Regions from separate parts of the Streptomyces sp. NPDC051940 genome, predicted to be linked through region 2. Evidence: riboswitches for the same ligand, from Rfam matches in the RefSeq annotation. Region 2 holds a riboswitch; the other holds the start of a gene.
What was found. A riboswitch is a leader RNA that binds a small molecule or an ion and turns the genes downstream of it on or off. The one in region 2 is predicted to bind S-adenosylmethionine.

Region 1: another riboswitch for S-adenosylmethionine. It lies ahead of AB0M28_RS40045 (aminotransferase class V-fold PLP-dependent enzyme); the one in region 2 lies ahead of thrC (threonine synthase).

Annotation. Positions count from the first base shown of each region.
Region 1 is NZ_JBFAXR010000254.1:404-3,808, reverse strand. Features, by position in the region: gene trpD (anthranilate phosphoribosyltransferase) at 208-1,260, shown strand; SAM riboswitch class IV at 1,378-1,495, shown strand; gene AB0M28_RS40045 (aminotransferase class V-fold PLP-dependent enzyme) at 1,805-3,190, shown strand.
Region 2 is NZ_JBFAXR010000032.1:33,808-37,212, forward strand. Features, by position in the region: gene AB0M28_RS15375 (MoaD/ThiS family protein) at 487-762, opposite strand; gene thrC (threonine synthase) at 764-2,044, opposite strand; SAM riboswitch class I at 2,061-2,196, opposite strand; gene AB0M28_RS15385 (glucosyl-3-phosphoglycerate synthase) at 2,384-3,352, shown strand.

The sequences.
Region 1 (3,405 bases), on a different contig from region 2:
CGGGGCGGCGCCGGACGCGGGAGGCGACCGGTCCGGTGCGCGGGGACGCGCTCACGCCCAGGGCGCGGGGCGGTGCCGGACGCGGGGTGGGGACCGGGGGGGTCCGAAGGGTGGGCGGAGGGCGCGCGGGGTGGTGGGGCGCCGATAGGCTGCACCGCGTACCCCGTAGGCCCGCGCCGCAGGCGCACACGCACAGGAGGGACCCCGATGAGCGCTGCCACACCGACCGGAGGCGGCCGCACCTGGCCCGACGTGCTGAGCGCCCTGCTCGCCAAGAAGGACCTGAGCACCGACGACACCGCCTGGGCGATGGACCGCATCATGCGCGGCGAGGCGACGAACGCCCAGATCGCTGGCTTCGCGGTGGCCCTGCGCGCGAAGGGCGAGACCGTCGACGAGATGGCCGGCCTGGTCCGGACGATGTACCAGCACGCCAATCTGATCGAGGTCCCCGGCCGTACCGTCGACATCGTGGGCACGGGCGGCGACCGCGCCCGTACGGTCAACATCTCCACGATGTCCGCGATCGTCGTCGCCGGCACCGGAGCCAAGGTCGTCAAGCACGGCAACCGCGCCGCGTCCTCCGCGTCCGGCGCCTCCGACGTACTGGAGAAGCTCGGCGTCAACCTCGAACTCGGCCCCGGCCGCGTCGTCGAGGTCGCGGAGGAGGCGGGCATCACCTTCTGCTTCGCGGTGAAGTTCCACCCCTCCCTGCGTCACGTCGCCCAGGCCCGTAAGGAACTGGGTGTCGCGACGCCCTTCAACTTCCTCGGCCCCCTCACCAACCCCGCCCGGGTCCGCGCCCAGGCCACCGGCGTCGCCGACGCCCGGATGGCCCCGATCATGGCCGGCGTACTCGCCGAACGCGGTTCCTCCGCCCTCGTTTTCCGCGGCGACGACGGCCTCGACGAGCTGACCATCACCGGCACCTCCCAGGTGTGGGTGGTCCGCGACGGCACGGTGACGCAGCAGACGTTCGACCCGCGCGACCTCGGCATCCGGCTCGTCGGCATCGAGGCCCTGCGCGGCGCCGACGCGTCGTACAACGCGGACGTCGCCCGCCGGCTGCTGGCCGGCGAGACCGGCCCCGTCCGCGACGCCGTCCTGCTCAACTCCGCCGCCGCCCTCGCCGCCCTGGACCCCACCGACGCGCCGCTCGCCGAGCAGCTCGCAGCGGGGATGGCCCGGGCGGCGGAGTCCATCGACTCGGGGGCCGCGCAGCGCACCCTGGAGCGCTGGGTCGCGGTCAGCAACTCCTGATCGGCACGGGGTGGTTGCCGGCCCCCGGCCGGCGGCCACCCCGCTTCGCGCGCCGGCGTTCCGCGATCCGGACAGACATGTTGCGCGCGGACGATCACATGGCATACTTCTGAACCAGGTCACGAGTGACAGCGATTCAGGCCCCGGCCCGCTGTCCGGCAACCCTCCGTCCGTGGCGGGGTGCCCCGGGTGATGACCAGGCCGCAGGCAGCGAGGTCTGCGGCAAGCGCGGACCCCTCGCAAGCCAGGGGTCCTGGTGGTCGAGGGAGAGCTCCGTGAGCAAGCGAATGCGCTAGGGCCGGTCGGCCCCTTTCTCCCACCCCGACGACGGGCCGCTTCTGCGTACGCCCGCACGGTGTGTGTTTCGTGCCGTGGCCGTGCGCTCCCGCGTTCGCGTCCGGGCGTCTTCGCGTCCGTGCCCTCCGTGCCTTCCGGGTCCGTATCGGGTGCGCTTCGCGCGCGCCTTTCGGGGTTTCCGCGTCTTCGACGCGCGCTTTCACCTTCACCGCCGCCACGCTCCGGCCTGCCCTGAGGAGACCTCGCCATGTCCGTGCCCACCGCTGCCCCGACCGCCTCCGCCACCACCTCCGACCCCGCCTGTACGGCCCTCTCCGCAGCCGCCGCCCCGCTCCCCGTCCTCGGCCGGGACGTGCGCGTGCCCGTCGCCTCCGGCGGGGAGCTGGAGTACGCGGCGCTCGACTACGCCGCCAGCGCGCCCGCGCTGCAGCGGGTGTGGGACGACGTGGCGGCGTACGCGCCGTACTACGGCAGCGTGCACCGGGGTGCGGGCTACCTCTCCCAGCTGTCCACGGAGCTCTTCGAGTCCAGCCGGGCGACCGTCGCGGAGTTCCTCGGCTGCCGCGCGGACGACCAGGTCGTCTTCACCCGGTCCACCACCGACTCCCTGAACCTCCTCGCGGCGGTGCTGCCCACCGGCACGCGGGTGTTCGTCTTCGAGACCGAGCACCACGCCGCGCTGCTCCCCTGGGAGCGCCGCTCCGACGTGTCCGTCACGTACCTCGACGCGCCCCGTTCCCCCCGCGAGGCGGTGGGCGTCCTGGAGGCCGCCCTCGCCACGCGCGGCGGCGACGGTCCCGCGCTGGTCTGCGTGACCGGCGCCTCGAACGTCACCGGCGAGGTGTGGCCGGTCCGCGAACTGGCCGCGGCCGCGCACCGGCACGGGGCGCGGATCGTGCTCGACGCGGCGCAGCTCGCCCCGCACCGGCCGGTGTCCCTCACGTCGCTGGACGTCGACTGGGTGGCTTTCTCCGGCCACAAGCTGTACGCGCCCTTCGGCTCCGGTGTGCTGGCGGGGCGGGCGGACTGGCTGCAGTCGGCGGAGCCCTACCTGGCGGGCGGCGGCGCCTCGCGCACGGTGGCGCGGCGACCGGCCGGCGGGGTGTCCGTGGAGTGGCACACCACGGCGGCCCGGCACGAGGCGGGATCGCCGAACGTGATCGGCGCGTACGCGATCGCCTCCGCGTGCAAGGCCCTCACGGAGGCGGGCTTCGACCGTCTGCTGGCCCGTGAGGAGGCGCTCCTCGGCCGCCTGCGCTCCGGGCTCGCGGCGCTGCCCGCGGTCCAGGTGCTCTCCCTGTTCGGGGACGACTCCGACCGGGTCGGGGTCCTCTCGTTCACGGTCGCGGGCTGGGACAGCTCGGCCTTCGCGCAGGCGCTCTCCGCGGAGTACGGCATCGGGGTTCGGGATGGTCTCTTCTGCGCGCACCCGCTCGTGCGGACGCTCCTCGGCGCGGAGGGCGATGAGCCGGCGGACTGCGATGGGTCGTCGGACGGCTCGGCCTCCGCCTCGGCGTCGGCCTCGGGGGAGCGTCCGCTGCACGCGATCCGGGTGAGCTTCGGGGTGGGCACGCCGGACGAGCACGTTGTACGGTTCCTGGCGGCGGTGGGGGAGCTGGTGGGGCGGGTCTAGCTCTGCGGACGGGGGCGTCTCGCGCTGCGCGGCGGGCGGTTGCCGGCCCGCGGACGGCGCCGCCCGCGCCTTCGGCGCGGGGTTGCCCCCACCCACACACCACCCGTTACGGCGTGCCTTACCTGACGCCGGCGCCTGGGCTTGCGGCCGGGGGGGCCGAGCCTGCACCCGGACCTGGAGCCAGACCCGCGCTCGGGCCGTGGGGCGGGCCCTGG
Region 2 (3,405 bases):
CTTCGCGGACCCGGGTCAGACCTCACCCCCGGCTCTTCCCCCGCAACTCCCCGGAGGCGTACGCCGGAACGCGTCGACCGCGGCTGAATGTATCTGCACCGATGCCCACTGCAACAGGTCAATCGGACGAGAATTCTGGGCACACCCGATCGGTATTAATCAGCCCAATTCCCAGCACCTCAGGGCAAAACGGGCCGGGCATAGCCCACCAACACGACAATTCGCACGCCGACTTCGGCCACAACTTGTCGCGTTCTCATATGCGTCGGGCATGAACCACCCGGCGGACACCACCGGGGAACATCCCAACCCTATCGCTAGTAATCCCGCGCACAGCACCGACCCGCCCCACAGGTCCTGTCCCGTACGTCACAGCACAGCACCCCGACACCACCGCGAACGCACCCCGACAGCACCGCGCCCCCTCCCGGATCCATCCGGAAGGGGGCGCGCAGCGGGCCGAGTTGGCGACGGCGGGAAGGGACGTCAGCCTCCCGCCACCGCCGGGATGATCGAGACGCCCGCGCCGTCCGGCGTCGGCGTCTGGAGGCCCGACGCGAAGCGGACGTCGTCGTCGTTGACGTACACGTTCACGAAGCGCCGCAGCTTGCCCTGGTCGTCCAGGACGCGCGCGCCGATGCCCGTGTGGTTCCTGTCGAGGTCGGTCAGTACGTCGGCGAGGGTCGCGCCCTCGGCGCTCACCTCGGCCTGCCCGCCGGTGTAGGTGCGCAGGATGGTGGGGATGCGGACGTTCACGCTCATGTCAGAGGCCAGCCTCTCGGAAGGAGTCCAGGGTGGGGCGGATGACGGCGGACAGCCCGGTCGTGGGGGCCACCGCGTCGAGGGTCTTGAGGCCGTCGCCGGTGTTGATGGCGACGGTGGTCTCGGACGGGCTGATCCGGCCGTCCGCGACGAGCTTGGCCAGCACGCCGAAGGTGACGCCGCCCGCGGTCTCCGCGAAGACGCCCTCGGTGCGGGCGAGCTGCTTGATGGCGTCGACGACGGCGGTGTCGTCGACGTCCTCCACCGCGCCGCCGGTGCGACGCGCGATGTCCAGGACGTACGGACCGTCGGCCGGGTTGCCGATGGCCAGGGACTTGGCGATGGTGTCCGGCCGCACCGGGCGGACCACCTCGTGGCCGTCCTTGTAGGCGCGGGAGACCGGCGAGCAGCCCTCCGCCTGGGCCCCGAAGATCTTGTACGGCCGGTCCTCGACCAGGCCGAGGGCGATGAGCTCCTTCAGCCCCTTGTCGATCTTGGTGAGCTGGGAGCCGGAGGCCACCGGGATCACGATGTTGTCGGGGATCCGCCACCCCAGCTGCTCGCAGATCTCGTACGCCAGGGTCTTCGACCCCTCCGCGTAGTACGGCCGCAGATTGACGTTCGTGAAGCCCCAGCCCTCGCCGATCGGGTCGCCGATGAGCTCCGAGCAGAAGCGGTTCACGTCGTCGTAGGTGCCCTCGATGCCGACGACCTGGCCGCCGTACACCGCGGCCATGAGGATCTTGCCCTGCTCCAGGTCGTGCGGGATGAACACGCACGACTTGAGGCCCGCGCGGGCCGCGGCGGCGCCGACCGCGCCGGCGAGGTTGCCGGTGGAGGAGCAGGACAGGGTGGTGAAACCGAAGACGCGGGCGGCCTCGACGGCGATGGCGACGACGCGGTCCTTGAAGGAGTGCGTCGGGTTGCCGGAGTCGTCCTTCACGAAGAGCCTGCCGGGCTCCACGCCCAGTTCGGCGCCGAGCCGGTCGGCGGTGATCAGCCGGGTGAAGCCGGGGTTCAGGTTGGGCTTGGACGCCACGTCCGCCGGAACGGGAAGCAGCGGGGCGTAACGCCAGATGCTCTGCGGACCGGCCTCGATGCGCTTGCGCAGGCCCTCCGGGTCGCCACTCGGCAGGTCGTACGCGACCTCGAGCGGCCCGAAACACTCCTCGCAGGCGAAGACCGGTCCGAGCGGTACGCGGTGCCCGCACTCGCGGCAGCTCAGCGCGACGGCGGAGCCCAGCGTGACATCGGTGGCGGGTGCAACTGTCTCGACAGCCATGAAGCGGAGGCCTCTCTCCTCATCTTCCCCGCGGCGGACCTCGCCGCAGGACGGAATTGGCACCATCTCCGCCGGGGGCCTCTGCTAGGAGGACCGGTCGGAGGGTTGCCGGGGCTTCAACGGGCCGTTCCCTCTGCCCCTCTGGATGAGCGGTATGAAGTTGTGTCCGAGCGGTGTTGTCCGATCGGTTTGTACGCGCCTGATCGACCCCGACATGCGGTGGTCACACGCGCTGTTCAAGACTGTAACCGACACCCGCGACTGTTGAGATAGTCGTCCGAACCGCGAGACACGCCACATTCCAGGCCCAGACCGAGACCCAGACCCGGAGGTATGCAGGTGCTTGACGAGGTGGAGCGCTGGCTGAGCACCCGGTCCTGGTCAGCGGCGGACCGGCCGCTCCCCGCGCTCCTCGCCGCCAAGCGGGCGCTGGGGCCGCGGGGAACCGTCAGCGTGGTGCTGCCCGCCCTGAACGAGGAGCCGACGGTCGGCCTGATCGTCCGGACGATCCGCAAGGCGCTGATGGAGGAGGCACCGCTGGTCGACGAGCTGGTGGTGGTCGACTCCGGCTCCACGGACCGTACGGCCGAGGTGGCCGCCGCCGCGGGCGCGCGGGTGGTGCACCGCGACGAGGTGCTGCCGCGGCTGCCGGCGCTGCCCGGCAAGGGCGAGGTGCTGTGGCGGTCGCTGCTGGCGACGACGGGGGAGATCGTCGCGTTCGTCGACGCGGACCTGAAGGACTTCGACCCGGCGTTCGTCTCGGGCATCGTCGGCCCCCTCCTCACCGATCCGGACCTCGCGTTCGTCAAGGCCATGTACGACCGGCCGCTCGACCCCGCGTTCGCGGGCGCGACGCCCGGGCAGGGCGGCCGGGTCACGGAGCTGGTGGCGCGCCCGCTGCTGAACCTGCACTGGCCGCAGCTGGCCGGCTTCGTCCAGCCGCTGGGCGGCGAGTACGCGGCCCGCCGCTCGCTGCTGGAGACGCTGCCGTTCCCGGTGGGTTACGGCGTGGAGCTGGGGCTGCTGGTGGACACCCTGCACTCGGTGGGCCTGGACGCGATGGCCCAGGTCGACGTCGGCGTACGGCGCCACCGGCACCAGGACGGCCAGGCCCTGGGCCGGATGGCGGCCGCGATCTACCGCACCGCGCAGCTGCGCCTGGCCCGGGGCCATCTGGTGCGCCCGCGGCTCACCCAGTTCGACCGCGCCGCGGAGGGCGGCTTCGAGCCCCGTACGCACGAGGTGGACACGGAGGAGCGCCCCCCGATGCTCGACATCCCGGAGTACGTCCGGCGCCGGGCCGCCTGACCCGGGGGGACGCGGATGACCCGCACGGACGCGGAACACGTTTGGCGCGCGGG